DNA from 4 places in the Undibacterium sp. Xuan67W genome. Region 3 is predicted to be linked to each of the others. Evidence: predicted binding sites of a transcription regulator. Region 3 holds the regulator's gene; each other region holds the start of a gene.
The links. The regulator sigma-54, encoded in region 3, starts transcription at its own class of promoters, with help from an activator protein. The targets are predictions, from matches to a motif close to TGGCANGNAANCTGCTTT.

Region 1 (4,217 bases), on a different contig from region 3:
TCACCTTTACGCACTTTGAGATTGATATCGCGCAGAGCATGAAAACTCCCCTTCTTGGTGTTGAACATCATCTCGACCTGATTGATCTCGATATACTTCTGATCGCCTGCCGGATCTTTGGACGATACATCAATAACAGTCTCAGATGGGTTCATGACGATACCTCTTCATAAGTGAAGGCGCGGGCAATTGCGACCAGAATTTGTTCCAGAATCAAACCAACTAAACCGATGACGATAATGGCTATGATGATGTGAGGAACATTTAAATTATTCCATTCGTCCCATACCCAAAATCCAATTCCGACACCACCTGTCAGCATCTCGGCTGCGACGATCACTAACCACGCGGTACCGATCGCCAGACGCACGCCCGTCAACATGTAAGGCAGGACCGAGGGAAATAAAATCTTCGTGACGATTTTCCATTCAGATAAATTCAATACACGTGCCACGTTCATGTAATCTTGCGGTACGCGCTGCACACCGATCGCCGTGTTGATCACCATCGGCCAAATAGAGCAAATAAAGATCGACCAGATCGCGGCGGGATGGGCCGACTTGAATACCAGCAAGCCAATCGGCAACCAGGCTAATGGCGAGACCGGTTTCAGCAAGCTGATAATGGGATTAAACATGCCGGACAAAAAGCGAAACCGACCTATCATGAACCCTAGCGGAATCCCCACTGCAGCAGCTAGTCCAAAACCAACTGCCACCCGTTTCAGCGATGCATAAATATTCCAGCCTATGCCTTGGTCGTTCGGTCCTTTTTGGTAAAAGGGATCAGAAAATACATTGATCGCTTCTTGCAAGGTCACCCAGGGAGAAGGAAAGGATGAATTTTTGAATGCGATAATTTCCCAGATCAGCACTAGCAAGCTGATACCAAATATCGGCGGTAAAACACTCAACAAAAACGGTCGTATAGAACGCTTCAATTTCAGCTCCTTATTTTTTGTCGTAGCTGTTGTTGCTATTACCTCAGGAATAGCAGAGGAAGTAGACCGTTCTCCTGTATTATCAGCTACCGCTTTGACCGGCTCTCTTATGACGCCCCGCACCATGGTATTCATCACGATTCCTTAGGCTTTGATCTTGAAGGATGCTGCGTAGGCCGCCGGATTTTTACCATCCCATACGGTACCGTCCATCAATTTACTGCTGCGCATCGGGTCTTTAGGAACATTGACTTTTGCCATTGCCGCTGCATCTTTGTAGATATCAATACGGTTCACAGATTTAGCGACGGCCAGATAATCTGGATCCACTTTCAGCAAACCCCAGCGTTTGTGCTGAGTCAGGAACCACATACCGTCAGACAGATAGGGGAAATTCACTGCGCCGTCGTTGAAGAATTTCATGTAGTTAGGATCATCCCAGGTCTTACCCAATCCATTTTGGTAGCGGCCGAGAATCCGCTGATTAATGACATCCACCGAGGTATTGACATAGGATTTATCAGCAATCGTTTCAGCCATTTTATTTTTGTTCAACAGCGATGCATCAATCCAGCGACTGGCTTCAAGAATCGCCGCCGTCATGGCCCTGGCTGTATTCGGATATTTCTGTACAAACTCGGCAGTCGTACCCAATACTTTTTCTGGATGATCTTTCCAGATGTCTTGTGTTGTGGCGGCAGTAATACCAATACCGTCGGCAATCGCACGATGATTCCAGGGTTCGCCGACGCAATAGCCATCCATATTGCCGACCCGCATATTCGCGACCATTTGCGGTGGCGGGACGGTGATGACTTTAGCGTCTTTCATTGGATTGATGCCATGCGCTGCCATCCAGTAATACAGCCACATAGCATGTGTACCGGTAGGGAAAGTCTGCGCAAAAGTGTATTCGCGTTTGTCTGTTTGCATGAGCTTGGCGAGACCGGCGCCATCTACCGCGCCTTTTTCTGCCAGCTTTTTGGATAAGGTAATCGCTTGTCCATTATTATTCAGCGTCATCAGGATATTCATATCCTTCTTGGATCCGCTGACACCCATTTGCACGCCGTACAGCAAGCCGTATAAGCAGTGTGCTGCGTCGAGTTCGCCGTTGACTAACTTATCGCGTACGCTCGCCCAGGATGATTCTTTGGTAGGTACGATTTTGATGCCGTACTTTTTGTCGAAACCAAGCACGGAGGCCATCACGACAGACGCGCAATCTGTCAGCGGGATGAAGCCAATGCGAACTTCTTCCTTCTCCGGCTTATCTGAACCTGCTGCCCACACACCACCAGTCGCTAATCCCATTGCACTTGCTCCTGCAAATAGACTGGCGCTTTGCACGATACTGCGACGCTTAAGATTAATTGCATTGTCATCATGATCGCCTTCGTTGTTAGGTGTTATTTCGTGCATCGACATAGTTGAACTCCAGCCAAAAAAATTCGGGACAAAAAAAAGGCGCCTGTCCAGCAAACAAGAAGCTTGCATGGAGAGACACCTTTGTCTGATGCGAATCGACCGCCGTTAGCCTGATCCACAATTACGCCATCGTTGGCGCATACATTGGCCAATGCAAACTGCGTGCCATGTAGTTTTTATGACCGAATAGGTTGAAAAATATCTTTTCAACAAGAAGATGCACAAAATCACCCGCCAGAATCGCACTCGAATTGTGCGCCGCACTAATTTTGCGCGGCATACATCTTGTTCCCTGAGGTACAAGGCATCATTTGGGCCGTACAAATTACCCGAGCAAATCAGCAACATCGAGCATACGCTGTGCAAGATCAACTAATTTCAAGTTCTTTTCCATCGCTTGCTTACGTAGTTTTTGATATGCCTCGTTTTCGGACAAGTGATAGCGCTCCATCAACAGGCCTTTCGCTCTCTCAATCGTTTTGCGCTCGGCCAGCTTGGCTTTGGTATCCGAAAGTTCTGAGCGTAATTTTTGATCTGCATTAAATCGTGCCATGGCGACATCCAGTACAGGCTTAATTCGCTCTGCTTGCAGACCTGCAACGACATAAGCGGAGACTCCAGCTTCCATCGCAGCGGCCATATTGGATTGATTCGCATCTTCCGTAAATAAAACGATAGGTCTTGGGGCATCACGAGTAGCCAGAACCATATGCTCCAGTACATCGCGAGAGTCAGACTCAGCATCGATAATGATCATGTCCGGTTGTAACTGTGCGATACGCTCTATCATGTAGAAGTCGCCTGGAATCGATGCGATGATGTTATATCCGGCCTGGAGCAATCCAATACGCAAAGCACGAGAACGCTCCAGCTGCGCTTGAGCATTCTCTTCCTGCTCGTCTTCATGTGATACCACCGTGTTGACCACGACGATTTTCAAACTTGATGACAAGGCAATTGACTTCTGATTGTTCGGCTTACTCATCCAACTCCACTTGTTATCGCTATAATCCTGCTTTTACGTACTTGCATGTTACATTCACATGCAAGAATCGCTCCACTCTGGCATCTGCCTCTAGAAAACACAATGATAGTTCTTGGTCTTGAATCTTCCTGCGATGAAACCGGTCTTGCTTTATATGACACTGAACAGGGTCTGTTGGCACATGCCTTGCACTCGCAAATCGCCATGCATCAAGAATACGGTGGGGTAGTACCGGAACTGGCCTCACGCGATCACATACGGCGAGCAATTCCTTTATTGGAAGAAGTGCTGGACAAAGCACAATTGCCGCGCACCGCGATTGATGCGATTGCTTATACACAAGGACCAGGCCTGGCAGGCGCTTTACTTGTCGGTGCTTCTGTAGCCTGCGGATTAGGCCTGGCGCTAGATAAGCCCGTGTTGGGCATTCATCATCTCGAAGGTCATTTGCTTTCTCCTTTATTAGCAAGCAAGCCACCGGCATTTCCATTCATCGCCCTATTGGTGTCCGGCGGTCATACGCAACTCATGCGCGTTGATGGCGTTGGTCAGTATCAATTGTTAGGAGAAACTCTTGACGACGCTGCCGGCGAAGCGTTTGATAAGTCCGCTAAACTCTTAGGTCTGTCATATCCGGGAGGGCCTGCGATCTCACGTCTGGCAGAGTTCGGTGATCCGCTTGCTTATAAGTTTCCGCGTCCCATGTTGCATTCCAAGGATCTGAACTTCAGTTTTTCTGGTTTAAAAACGGCCGTGCTTACCGTTGTAAAAACTCATCCGGTAAATATCTGCGAACAGGATAAGGCGAACATTGCGCGTGGCTTTGTCGATGCACTGGTAGATGTGCTGGTCGCAAAATGTGTG
Region 2 (4,217 bases), on a different contig from region 3:
CAGGGGGGCGAGCAGATTCCCCAATCGTGACGGCAGATCAAACCAGCCCGCGCTATTCCAGCTTTTAATCAGATCCGTCCCCCATTCCTGACGTATCACTTGCTGGGCGCGGCTTGCTGAAGATTTTGGCATGGCACCGAGTGAATTGCCGTCAAGATAAATCACACTGTCAGGCAAATCGAATTCTTGTCTTAGTCCGGCCAGTGCATCTTGTGCATCGAGATTCAGGCAGTGTTGGCGATCAATGGTGGTCATAGAAAAATCAAAGTGGAAGTGAACGGAGAATGGCGCGTACCGGGCTGGCATCGAGTCCGGCGAGTTTCAGCGGCAGGGCAATTAATTCGTAATCGCCAGCGCTGATGTCATCCAGCACAATACCCTCGAGTATTGCCATCTGATGCTGTTTGACAGCCCAGTGGCAATCCATGGTTTTAGAGGTTTGCGGATCGAGTGAGGGACTGTCGATACCGATCAGGCGCACACCATGGGTCGCCAGCAAGGCAATGGTCGCGGGTGCAATGTGCGGGAAATGATCGTCCCACTGATTTTGCGGTGCTCTGAAATAAGTGCGCAACAGAACGCGTACTGGTGTCCCGTTTAACTGGGCAGCAATATGTTCAGGCTCCACTGTCGTTCGGCCTATGCAATGGATCACGCGGCAGGTGCCGACATACGTCGTCAGATCGACCTGATCGATCGCGACACCCGACGCATCGTAATGCGATGGCGCATCACAATGCGCGCCGGTATGGGTGGACATGCTGATTTTGCTGACTTTGACCGGGCAGCCATCTTCAATTTGCCAGGTGGTATCGGACGCATACGCCGTGTCGCCAGGCCAGACCGGCATCCCGCTTCGCATGGTTGGTGTGATGTCCCAGATGTGTGAATCGGGCCTTGCTTCGGTGGCGGACATGAGATTTCCTCGGTGCTGTTGATAAGAATAATTTTATTCTGAAAGGGATGATGAGTTCTTGCAAATTGCAATAGATAATTGTATTTTTGTAGAATAAACTGCGAATAAATTTACAATTATTGATGGAATATGTGAAATGCAATTAGACGCGACCGATATTAAGATTTTGCACCTCCTGCAGAGTGAAGGGCGTATCAGTAATCAGGATCTGGCAGACAAGGTATTTTTGTCGCCGTCGTCTTGCCTGAGACGGGTCAGGATGCTGGAAGATGCCGGCATTATTAGTCGCTACAGCGCGGTACTCGATGCGATAGCGCTGGGTCTGGAAGTTGATGCCTTTGTGCAGGTGACCATGCGGCGCGATGTCGAGCAATGGCATGAGAATTTTTCAGCCGCACTGCAAAGTTGGCCTGAGGTTGTCGGCTCTTACATTATTACTGGTGATGCAAATTATTTATTGCGGGTGAAAGCGCGCAATTTGAAACACTACTCCTCGTTCGTGCTTGAGCGTTTATACAAGACGACCGGCGTTCTGGATATTCGCTCCAATATCGTATTGCAGACCTTGAAAGATACGAATGAGATCGCTATAGGTTTGCTGCAATCTGATAAGTAATTTGAAGGTGGGGGAGTGGGACAGAATCCACAAAGTGGTACCGGTGTTGCGATTGAGCTGTATGCCCGATTACACGTCAAATCACAATCCACACCATAATCCCAGCCAAACCTGAATTAGGCTCCAGCCCATGGAAGATTTTTTTGGCACCAGCCGCCGATGGATTTACGATGGCCATCAGCATCTTTATCCCCCTCAAACCCTTCCAGAATGTCAAAGCAGGCGGTGTAGCCATGCTCCGTTGCGAGCTTGGCAGCATGTCTGGAGCGGACGCCAGAGCGGCATAGAAACAATAAGGTAGCTGTCGTATCAGGAACTACGGCGTGTAATTCGGACATAAAGTCTGGGTTGGGTATGCCGCCGGGATAAGTGCTCCATTGCACCGCTTTGTGCTGTGTTTCAGGCAATACCACTCGCCCCACCCAATCGCGTTCCGCATTGGTGCGGACATCTATCAGTACCACACCAGTGCCCGTTTGTAATAAGGAAAGCGCTTCTTGCGGCGTCACAGCACCCGCATAAGGCAGACCTTGTTCCTGAGCGCGTTGACGGGCAATAGCGATGAGTTGAGTTGTCATAATAAAATGTTGATTGGTGAATGTGAGTCGATTGATTATGCATGATACCCACAATATCCAGCTGCGGAATCTGGCACAAAGAGGTATTTTATTCTCTCTCCGCCTATGCGAATGGTTGTTCCGCATTAAAACCAAATGCACCAAAAAAGACCAATAACACAGTATTTTTCATGAATTGCATCAATTTGGTGCGATAAGGTGAATTTGCATAGAAATGGTGCATTTGCTCGCTTTGTGATTTTTTGACGCACTGTCCCATTAAATTGAAAAGTGTCTAGAAAACAGAGGTTTAGCACTTTTACTCCGAACTTTGCGATTGTGAAGAAGATGGCATGGATTCTGCTATTATCCCCGGTGAGTTTTGCTAATAGCTTGGTGTACTATAGTTATGCGATTTTTTGTCCTGAACGTCAGATAAAGACAGGCAGGGCATGAAGATCAGCTTGGATTCACAGGTTCAGAGCTAAGTTGGTTAGCAGACCGCTCAGCATCTTACGAATTTATTTTTAGCTCTATTTGAGGAGTTTCACATGGCAATGACAGCCGCAGAAGTCTTGAAAATGGCGAAAGACAACGAAGTTAAATTCGTTGATTTCCGCTTTGCTGATACCCGAGGCAAAGAACAGCACGTGACTGTTCCAGTTTCCCAGTTCGGTATGGATAAATTCGAATCTGGCCACGCATTTGACGGCTCGTCTATCGCTGGCTGGAAGGGCATTGAAGCATCTGACATGTTGCTGATCCCAGATCCAAATACCGCCAATATCGATCCATTCATGGAAGAAACCACACTGTTCATGCAGTGCGACGTGATCGAACCGGCCGACGGCAAAGGGTACGACCGTGATCCACGTTCCATCGCCAAACGTGCAGAAGCGTATCTGAAATCCTCAGGCATTGGCGATACCGCTTACTTCGGTCCAGAACCAGAATTCTTCATTTTTGACAGCGTACGCTGGAAAATCGATATGTCTGGCTGCTTCGTAAAGATCGACTCTGAAGAAGCATCCTGGACAACAGGCGAAAAACTCGAAGGCGGCAATACTGGCCATCGTCCAACCGTTAAAGGCGGCTATTTCCCGGTTCCTCCGGTCGACAGCTTCCAGGACATGCGTTCTGAAATGTGCCTGATACTGGAATCTCTGGGTATTCCGGTCGAAGTGCATCACCATGAAGTAGCTGGTGCAGGTCAAAACGAAATCGGTACCAAGTTCTCTACGCTGGTAGAGCGCGCCGACTGGACACAAAACCTGAAATACGTTGTCTGGAACGTGGCGCATACCTACGGCAAAACAGCGACTTTCATGCCCAAACCTATCGTTGGCGACAACGGTTCTGGTATGCACGTGCATCAGTCAATCTGGAAAGATGGCAAAAACCTGTTCGCAGGCGACGGCTATGCCGGTTTGTCTGATTTCGCTCTGTACTACATCGGCGGTATCATCAAGCATGCCCGCGCTTTGAATGCGATCACGAACCCAGGTACTAACTCCTACAAGCGTTTGGTACCAGGTTACGAAGCACCGGTAAAACTGGCTTACTCTGCTAAAAACCGTTCTGCATCGATCCGTATTCCTTACGTTGCGAATCCAAAAGGCCGTCGTGTTGAAGCACGCTTCCCAGATCCTCTGGCGAACCCATATCTGTGCTTCTCCGCATTGATGATGGCTGGTCTGGACGGTGTTCAGAACAAGATTCATCCGGGCGAAGCCGCATCCAAAGATCTGTACCATTTGCCACCAGAAGAAGATGCACTGATCCCAACAGTCTGCCATTCTCTGGAACAAGCTCTGGAAGCGCTGGATAAAGATCGCGAATTCCTGACACGCGGCGGTGTGTTCAGCGACAGCATGATCGATGCCTACATCGAACTGAAAATGCAAGACGTACAGCGCATGCGTATGACGACACATCCTGCTGAATTTGATATGTACTACTCTCTGTAATTTTTAAAAAAAATTCAGAATCCGAAAAACGGGGTAATAGCCCCGTTTTTTTTCGTCTTTTTTATTGTATAAAGACACTTTCCGCTTTCTTGTTACCGATTGTCACATGTAAGTTCCCGATAAGCGTACTTGGCAATTGTGCTATGGGCCTGCTTGGAATA
Region 3 (4,217 bases):
TTGACGAAGACAAAACCCCGGTCACAATTCGGGCGGATAAGGCAGTTGTTGAGCAAAAAAACTCGCAAGGACAAGCATCACAGCAGACGCCGAGAGAGAGTGATGAAATTCATTTGTATGGCAACGTGAATATAGAGCGCCCCGATAGTGCAACGGCAAAATTCATGCGATTGCAAACCGAATATCTGTTGCTGCTACCGGATGTGAATACGATGAAGACGGATAAAGCCGTCGCCTTATACACAGAAAGATCAGAGACGCATGCGATTGGCATGATCGCGAACAATGCGACACAGGAAGTGCAGTTGCTCAGCAAAGTTCACATGCTCATCGATCGTCCGCATTCTAAGCGGACATCAACTAACTAATCACGATGGAGAGCAAATAATGCGCTTTCAATATAAAGAAATGAGATGCCTGAGTCATTGTGCCATGCTGGTGATCGGCATTTTTTTCATGCCACCTGCAGCATTTGCGGAAAAGGCTGATAGCTTGAAGAAGACAGCAATCAGCGCTGAACACCTGACTTCAGACGGGAAAAAAAGTACCTCAACGCTGCTTGGCGAAGTCATTCTGGTACGCGGTACGTTGCTGGTAAAAGCCGATCGTGCCGTTGTGACAGAGGCAGCTGACGGACACCAGACATCGGTTCTGTATGCCAATGCTGGCGGTCGTGTGTCGTTCCGTCAAAAGCGCGATGGTGGCCCTGATTTATGGGTTGACGGCTATGCCGATAGAGTTGAATACGACGATAGATCCGAGTTGGTGAAATTTATTTCCAAGGCGAAGATTCGCTATCTGGACGGTAAAAATGTAACCCAGGAACAGGAGGGCGAATACCTCTCCTACGATAGCATCAATGATGTCTTCGTTGCGACTAACAGCTCGTCTGGAAAACAAGTCCCTGGCGGTGGTCGTGTTACTTTGATTTTAGAACCTAAAGCCGATAAGCAAACCAAAGAATAAGATGAGCACTTTATTGATCAAAGGTTTGCAAAAGCGTTACGGTGCGCGCCAGGTAGTGCGCGATGTGTCGCTTGAAGTAAAGAGTGGTGACGTTGTCGGTCTGCTAGGACCGAACGGTGCGGGCAAAACCACATCGTTTTATATGATCGTCGGACTGGTCCCCTCTGATGCCGGTGAGATCAATGTGGATGGTGTGGATATCTCCCGCTTGCCGATCCATCAACGTGCCGTTCTCGGCTTATCATATTTGCCGCAAGAGGCATCGGTATTTCGTAAACTGACGGTCGAGGACAATATCCGTGCGGTGCTGGAGTTGCAAAAGGATGAGCAGGGCAAGTTTCTGAATTCAGCCGAAATTGAGAAACGTCTGGATACATTGCTGGCCGATTTGCAGATTGAGGGCATACGTGAGAATCAGGCGCTTTCGTTGTCTGGCGGTGAACGTCGCCGGGTAGAAATTGCCCGGGCACTGGCAACGAATCCTCGCTTTGTGTTGCTGGATGAGCCCTTTGCAGGTGTTGATCCGATTGCGGTGATTGAGATTCAGCGCATCGTACGCTTCCTGAAAGAACGCGGTATTGGTGTGCTGATTACCGATCATAATGTGCGCGAAACTCTGGGCATTTGCGATCACGCTTACATCATCAATCAAGGTGCGGTGCTGGCGAGTGGCAAGCCGGAAGATATCATCACGAATGAATCCGTACGCAGGGTTTATCTGGGAGAGCATTTCCGCATGTAGCGGGAAGCGAGATGATGATGAAACAAAGCCTGCAACTACGTACCTCACAACACCTAGCGCTTACGCCGCAATTGCAGCAATCAATTCGTCTTTTGCAGTTATCCACGCTGGAATTACATCAGGAGCTGGAAAATCTATTAACTGATAATCCCATGTTAGAGCGGGTTGATGACCCCATGGATAATGCAGTGCGATTGCTGGCCGATGGCGCAATTAGCACGACAAGCAATAATTCAGAATCTGAATTTGCAGTACAGGAAGTCGGTGCCGAGACTACCGCTCCAGTTGCTGACAGCAGTGATAACACGGAAGTTGCTTCATCTGCGGATAGCACCAGCGCCAACGAAGAAGAGTGGAGCTTTGATGATGTGCCGCTAGGCAGTAAGTCCTCAGAGGAAGAAGATGGACGTCCGCAATTAGAAGCTGCGCAAACCAGTTTGCGCGATCATTTGCTGGAACAGATGCGGCTGAATATTCGCGAACCGCGTGATCGTGCTTTAATTGAACTGATGATTGATGCGCTGGATCCCAGTGGTTATCTCATGGAGACCTTGGATGAAATTCATGCGAGTTTGCCACTTGAACTATGTGTAGAACCAGAGGAATTATCTTTCGCATTAACGATGCTGCAAAGCTTTGATCCTGCCGGGGTTGGTGCGCGCACCCCATCGGAATGTCTGGCTCTGCAAATCAAACGCTTACCTAAGATTCCCTTCGTAACGCGTCGCCTGGCGCTGAAGATTGTTGAAGAACACATCACGTTGTTTGCACAGCGAGATTTCAATAAACTGAAAAAAATTCTCAATTGTGATGATGAAGATTTGCGCGAGGCGCAGGTAGTGATTCGCCAGTGTAATCCTAAGCCAGGTGCGGATTTTGCAGCGGCTTCATCAGACTATGTCGTCCCTGATGTAATTGTCAGAAAATCAGCGAACGGCTGGCAGGTTTTGCTGAATCAGGATGTCATGCCCAAGCTCCGCGTCAATAGTATGTATGCCAACATCATGAAACAAAATCGTGGTGACGGGACGATGGGATCGCAGTTGCAGGAGGCGCGCTGGCTGATCAAAAACATGCGACAACGCTTCGATACCATCTTGCGCGTTGCACAAGCGATAGTTGAAAGACAACGTAATTTTTTCACCCATGGTGCGGTTGCGATGCGCCCTCTTGTTTTGCGCGAAATTGCTGATACACTAGGTTTACACGAGAGTACTATTTCTCGTGTAACGACTCAGAAATACATGCTTACCCCGCATGGTATGTTTGAGTTGAAATATTTCTTCGGTAGCCATGTCGCGACGGAAACGGGGGGAGAAGCATCTTCCACCGCGATACGTGCACTCATCAAGCAGTTGATAGGAGCAGAAGACCAGAAAAGCCCACTCTCTGATAGCAAAATTGCAGACATGCTGGGTGAACAAGGCATGGTCATTGCGCGACGCACTGTTGCCAAATACCGTGAAGCCCTAAAAATTCCTCCAGTAAGCCTGCGCAAATCCTTGTAATGAACACCTGTAATTTAGTCTTGTAACTAAGCCTTGAAATTACGTTTTGTATTGCTATATATAATTTAGCTCGATGCATCAGAGCAAATGCTGAAGAAATTTATAGCGAGTAACATCACCATAGGAGCGTAGTATGAATCTCACCATCAGTGGACATCACCTCGAAGTAACTCCTGCAATACGTGAACATGTACAAAACAAGCTTGAGCGCATCAGGCGACACTTCGATCAAGTCATTGATATCGCCGTCATTCTGACGGTAGACAAGCTCCGGGAAAAGGAAAAACGGCATAAAGCAGACATCAATCTGCACATCAGTGGTAAAGATATCCACGTAGAAAGCCTGGCACACGACCTCTACGCTGCGATCGACCTCCTCATCGATAAACTGGACAGACAAGTCATCAAACACAAAGACAAAATTCAAGATCATCAGCACGACGCCATCAAACATCTGCCAGACCCGGCGTCGGTGTGAGTCATCAAGTCCGGTGTTCGTAGCCGGTACAATAAAAAGGACGCGTCAAGCGTCCTTTTTCGTTGGATACACGTTGAGTACACAAAACGAACGGTGGCTTATAACCATCGACATCGAATCCACAGGCTGGATGCGGCTTCCAGAAGCTTTTTGCCCCAGAAACCCCACGGGATATGCGGATTGGGTTTTGTTAACGTCTAAAAACTCTTTAACCGATATGTCATGGAATCGCTTACTCCTACATTTTCTCAGTGTCTCTGTGGTGAGAGGTCTTAGTTTTTGCGTAAATCCTAATGATATAGAGATTGTTTATACGGCTAACTTCTGCCCGTGAAACCGATAGTGTTCCTGGGTAAATAAATCGATCCCGCATTGCAGGTTCTCTACCCAGTCCAGAAAAGCATGAATTGCTTCTCGCCCGACGAAATAACGTCCGTGCTGCGGTACCATCATCGCAATATCCATACTTCTGACCATGTTTGCCCACAAACGGCAGACTTTATTTGACACCATGTAACGTTGA
Region 4 (4,217 bases), on a different contig from region 3:
TTGACGCTGAAGCTGGCGCTCAAATGCCGCCTCAACACGAGCGTAAATGATTTCGGTCGTTTCGCCATCTGCCTGTCTCAGTAAGTCTTGGTGCGGTAATGCACCAACTTGAATTTGCATATCAATCCGGTCCAGCAGCGGGCCGGAGATTTTGTCTTGATATCGTGCGATATTGTCCGGAGTACAGCGACACTTTCCATTCAGATGTCCTAAAAATCCGCACGGACAGGGATTCATTGCTGCAATGAGCTGAAACTTAGCTGGAAAATCAGCTTGCCGTGCTGCCCTGGAGATCGTGATGTGCCCGGATTCAAGGGGTTCACGTAATACTTCCAGAACTTTGCGATCAAATTCTGGCAACTCGTCAAGGAACAAGACACCTCGATGTGCCAATGAAATTTCACCAGGGCGTGGCGTTCCGCCGCCGCCAACCAGGGCAACTCCGGACGCAGTGTGGTGCGGCGAGCGAAAAGGACGTAATTTCCATTTATTGACCGTAAACCCGCTAGTCAGCGATTGAACCGCTGCTGACTCCAGTGCTTCCTGATCCGTCATGCCGGGCAAAATCCCCGGAAAGCGGCTAGCCAGCATGGATTTACCGGTACCCGGAGGCCCCACCATGATGACACTATGACCGCCAGCGGCGGCAACTTCCAGCGCTCGTTTGGCTTGTGTCTGACCTTTGACTTCTTTAAAGTCAGGATAAACTGGGCGAAGTGCCGGTGTGCTGACACGATGTGCCTGCAGCTTTGCATCGGCATCAAATCCCGCAAAATGAGCGCAGACTTGCAACAGGGTATCTGCCGGATAAATAGTGGCTTCACTGACTAACGCCGCCTCGTCCGCATTTGCCCGTGGCAGGATAAAAGCTCGCGGACTCTGGGAGTTTTTGCAGATCGCAAATGTCATGGCGAGAGCGCCTCGTATAGGGCGTAACTCTCCTGACAGCGACAACTCACCGGCAAACTCATATTGATCTAACGCATCTCCGGGGATTTGTCCTGATGCCGCCAAAATGCCGATTGCGATTGGGAGGTCAAATCGTCCTGATTCTTTTGGTAAGTCTGCGGGAGCCAGGTTGACAGTGATTCTTTTCGCCGGAAAATCGAAGCGCGCGTTTTGCAGTGCCGCTCTTACTCTGTCCTTGGATTCTTTGACTTCCGTTTCTGGAAGTCCAACAATTGTGAAGGCAGGTAAACCGTTTGCTAAGTGCACTTCGACGGTAACTTCCGGCGCTTCCATGCCTGTCAGAGCACGACTTTTCAGGACGGCTAAGGACATTACTTGCTCTTGGCGGCAGTTTCTAATTCCGCAATCCGTGCTTCAAGAGCATCTAGTTTGGCCCTGGTTTTAGCCAGGACCTGTGCCTGTATATCAAATTCTTCTCTGGTAACCAGGTCGAGCTTGGAGAAGCCTTGGCTCATCATTGCTTTGACATTTTTTTCTATATCTTTGGCTGGGGAGTTCTCTAAAACCTGATTGATTTTAGATTGAATCTCATTGAAAAAATCAGGCTTACTCATAGGAATCCTTGTAATAACTAAAAATTGCACGATACTGGTGCGGCGATGTGGGCTGATTTATTTTAGATTTGCATTTAATTGGTGCGACGCATTGGTGTAACTTAAAATAAATTGCCTGCTAAGTAGTAAAAAGCATTTTATCGTCATTGGAATGATAGCGCATCCCTTGGATCAAATGCGTACATGACGCCGTTTTGTCCGGTGTTGTCAGTGTTTGCTGCGGGAGTATTGAGATTTTGGCGAATTTTATTTCGTTGCTTTGTCTAGTTGGCACGACTCCTGCTAATACCAGCTTGGAATTTATGTTTTCTAATCTGTTTATTAACCAAAAGAGGGACGCGCAATGAAAAAACTATTACTCGCCGCAGCAGTTGCCGCATCGTTAGCAGGCAGTTTGGCATACGCAGAAGATGCGAAGCCAGACAATGAAGTTAGTTTCAATATTGGTGCAATAAGTGACTACCGTTACCGCGGTATTTCACAGACACGTCTGGATCCAGCCTTACAAGGCGGTGCCGACTATACGCATAACCCAACAGGTTTTTACGCAGGTACTTGGTTGTCCACTATTAAATGGACAAAAGACGCAGGTGGTAGCGGTGATATTGAATGGGATATCTATGCTGGTAAGCGCGGCGAGATCGTCAAAGATATTTCATACGACGTCGGCGTACTCTCTTATGTGTACCCATCCAACGGTTTGAGCAATGTTCCTGGATTTGCTAATGCGAATACCACGGAGATTTATGGTCAGGTTGGTTATGGTCCCGTTTATGCGAAGTATTCGCACTCCGTGACTAATTTGTTTGGTTTTATCGATAGTAAAAACAGTGGTTACTTGGATGTCGGCGCCAACATTGAATTTACGCCTGGCTACACTTTGAATTTACATGCTGGTCACCAAACGATCAAAAACAGCTCAGCGTTCTCTTACACTGATTGGAAAATCGGTGTGACAACTGAATATCTAGGGGTTAATTTTAGTCTGGCTGCAGTAGGTACGAACGCAGAAAAGACCTTATATGTAACACCCGCTGGCAAATTTACGGGGAAAACTAGTCTGATTTTATCCGCGGTCAAATCATTTTAAGCAACGCATTATTTAATCGAGGTCAGCATGAAACTGATTACTGCCATTATCAAACCGTTTAAGCTCGATGAGGTGCGTGAAGCACTGTCGGCTATTGGTGTACAAGGGATTACCGTGACTGAGGTTAAAGGTTTCGGTCGTCAAAAGGGACACACCGAGTTGTATCGTGGTGCGGAATATGTGGTCGATTTTTTACCAAAAACAAAAATTGAAGCAGCGGTTGATGATGCAATCGTTGATCGCGCTATTGAGGCGATTGAAGCTGCTGCCCGCACTGGCAAGATAGGTGACGGCAAAATTTTTGTTTATGACTTGCAGCAAGTTGTGCGTATTCGTACCGGCGAAACCGGCAACGAAGCACTCTGACCGATATTCTAAGATCCACAGGGAGATCACACATGAAGAAAATATTTTGCAAAGCATTAATCAGTAGTGCCTTGCTTTTGTCGGTCGGTTTTGTATCGTCATCTGCCATGGCAGCGGATGATGCATCGGCTAAAGTAGACGCATCCGCTGCATCTGCCGTTGTTGTTGCGCCCGCATCTGAGCCTGCAGAAGCAGCATCCGCCGTAGCCTCTGTTGCGGCTGCACCTTCTGCTCCAGCGGTCACTGCAGACGCAGCGGCATCAGCTGCCGCCGCACCTGCACCTGTGCCAAATAAAGGCGACACTGCTTGGATGATGGTGTCAACTTTGCTGGTTATTTTGATGACTATTCCTGGTTTGGCACTGTTCTATGGCGGTTTGGTTCGCTCCAAGAATATGTTGTCTATACTGATGCAAGTGTTCATGATTTTTGCCGTCATCATTGTTTTGTGGTGCGTCTATGGTTATTCACTGGCTTTCACTGAAGGTGGACGTTTCATCGGATCGTTTGATCGTTTGTTCTTGAACGGTATCTGGGATCCGGCAAAGGCGACCTTCTCTACTGCAGCAACATTTAGTAAAGGCGTCGTTATTCCTGAGTTTGTTTATGTGGCATTCCAGGCGACTTTTGCGGCAATTACCTGCGGCTTGATTATCGGCGCATTTGCAGAGCGTGCTAAGTTCACAGCAGTATTGTTATTCGTGGTGTTGTGGTTCACATTCAGCTATTTGCCAGTCGCTCATATGGTCTGGTTCTGGACAGGTCCTGATGCTATTAAAGACGCAGCAACGGCGGTTACTGAAGGCGCTAAAGCGGGCTTCTTGTTCCAAAAAGGTGCGATGGACTTCGCCGGTGGTACGGTTGTGCATATCAATGCAGCGGTTGCGGGACTGGTCGGCGCTTACCTGATTGGCAAACGTGTTGGCTACGGTAAAGAATCCATGGCACCACACTCACTGACAATGACGATGATTGGTGCGTCATTATTGTGGGTGGGCTGGTTTGGTTTCAATGCGGGTTCTGCTTTAGAAGCCGGTGACGTAGCTGCTCTGGCGTTCGTCAATACCTTACTGGCAACTGCTGCAGCGACTGTCTCGTGGGTATTTGGCGAATGGATGTCTAAGGGTAAACCTTCTATGCTTGGTGGTGCGTCCGGCGCTGTTGCTGGCCTGGTAGCGATTACTCCGGCTTGCGGATTCGTCGGGCCAATGGGCGCCTTGATCATTGGTTTGCTCGCA

Region 1: the regulator sigma-54 is predicted to act here: its motif matches at 2,519-2,536, upstream of ACO0LE_RS16945 (CmpA/NrtA family ABC transporter substrate-binding protein).
Region 2: the regulator sigma-54 is predicted to act here: its motif matches at 2,439-2,456, upstream of glnA (type I glutamate--ammonia ligase).
Region 4: the regulator sigma-54 is predicted to act here: its motif matches at 1,792-1,809, upstream of ACO0LE_RS03675 (TorF family putative porin).

What each region holds. Positions count from the first base shown of each region.
Region 1 is NZ_JBMPPN010000022.1:37,036-41,252, reverse strand. It holds gene ACO0LE_RS16955 (ABC transporter ATP-binding protein) at 1-71, opposite strand, end outside; gene ntrB (nitrate ABC transporter permease) at 152-1,066, opposite strand; gene ACO0LE_RS16945 (CmpA/NrtA family ABC transporter substrate-binding protein) at 1,085-2,362, opposite strand; gene ACO0LE_RS16940 (ANTAR domain-containing response regulator) at 2,694-3,353, opposite strand; gene tsaD (tRNA (adenosine(37)-N6)-threonylcarbamoyltransferase complex transferase subunit TsaD) at 3,456-4,217, shown strand, end outside.
Region 2 is NZ_JBMPPN010000005.1:272,953-277,169, reverse strand. It holds gene kynU (kynureninase) at 1-255, opposite strand, end outside; gene kynB (arylformamidase) at 263-916, opposite strand; gene ACO0LE_RS07120 (Lrp/AsnC family transcriptional regulator) at 1,053-1,532, shown strand; gene ACO0LE_RS07115 (rhodanese-like domain-containing protein) at 1,649-2,110, opposite strand; gene glnA (type I glutamate--ammonia ligase) at 2,641-4,056, shown strand.
Region 3 is NZ_JBMPPN010000011.1:68,930-73,146, forward strand. It holds gene lptC (LPS export ABC transporter periplasmic protein LptC) at 1-368, shown strand, start outside; gene lptA (lipopolysaccharide transport periplasmic protein LptA) at 388-966, shown strand; gene lptB (LPS export ABC transporter ATP-binding protein) at 968-1,708, shown strand; gene ACO0LE_RS11680 (RNA polymerase factor sigma-54) at 1,726-3,216, shown strand; gene hpf (ribosome hibernation-promoting factor, HPF/YfiA family) at 3,350-3,694, shown strand; gene ACO0LE_RS11690 (MBL fold metallo-hydrolase) at 4,004-4,217, opposite strand, start outside.
Region 4 is NZ_JBMPPN010000003.1:105,967-110,183, forward strand. It holds gene ACO0LE_RS03665 (YifB family Mg chelatase-like AAA ATPase) at 1-1,281, opposite strand, end outside; gene ACO0LE_RS03670 (accessory factor UbiK family protein) at 1,281-1,523, opposite strand; gene ACO0LE_RS03675 (TorF family putative porin) at 1,867-2,613, shown strand; gene ACO0LE_RS03680 (P-II family nitrogen regulator) at 2,641-2,979, shown strand; gene ACO0LE_RS03685 (ammonium transporter) at 3,012-4,217, shown strand, end outside.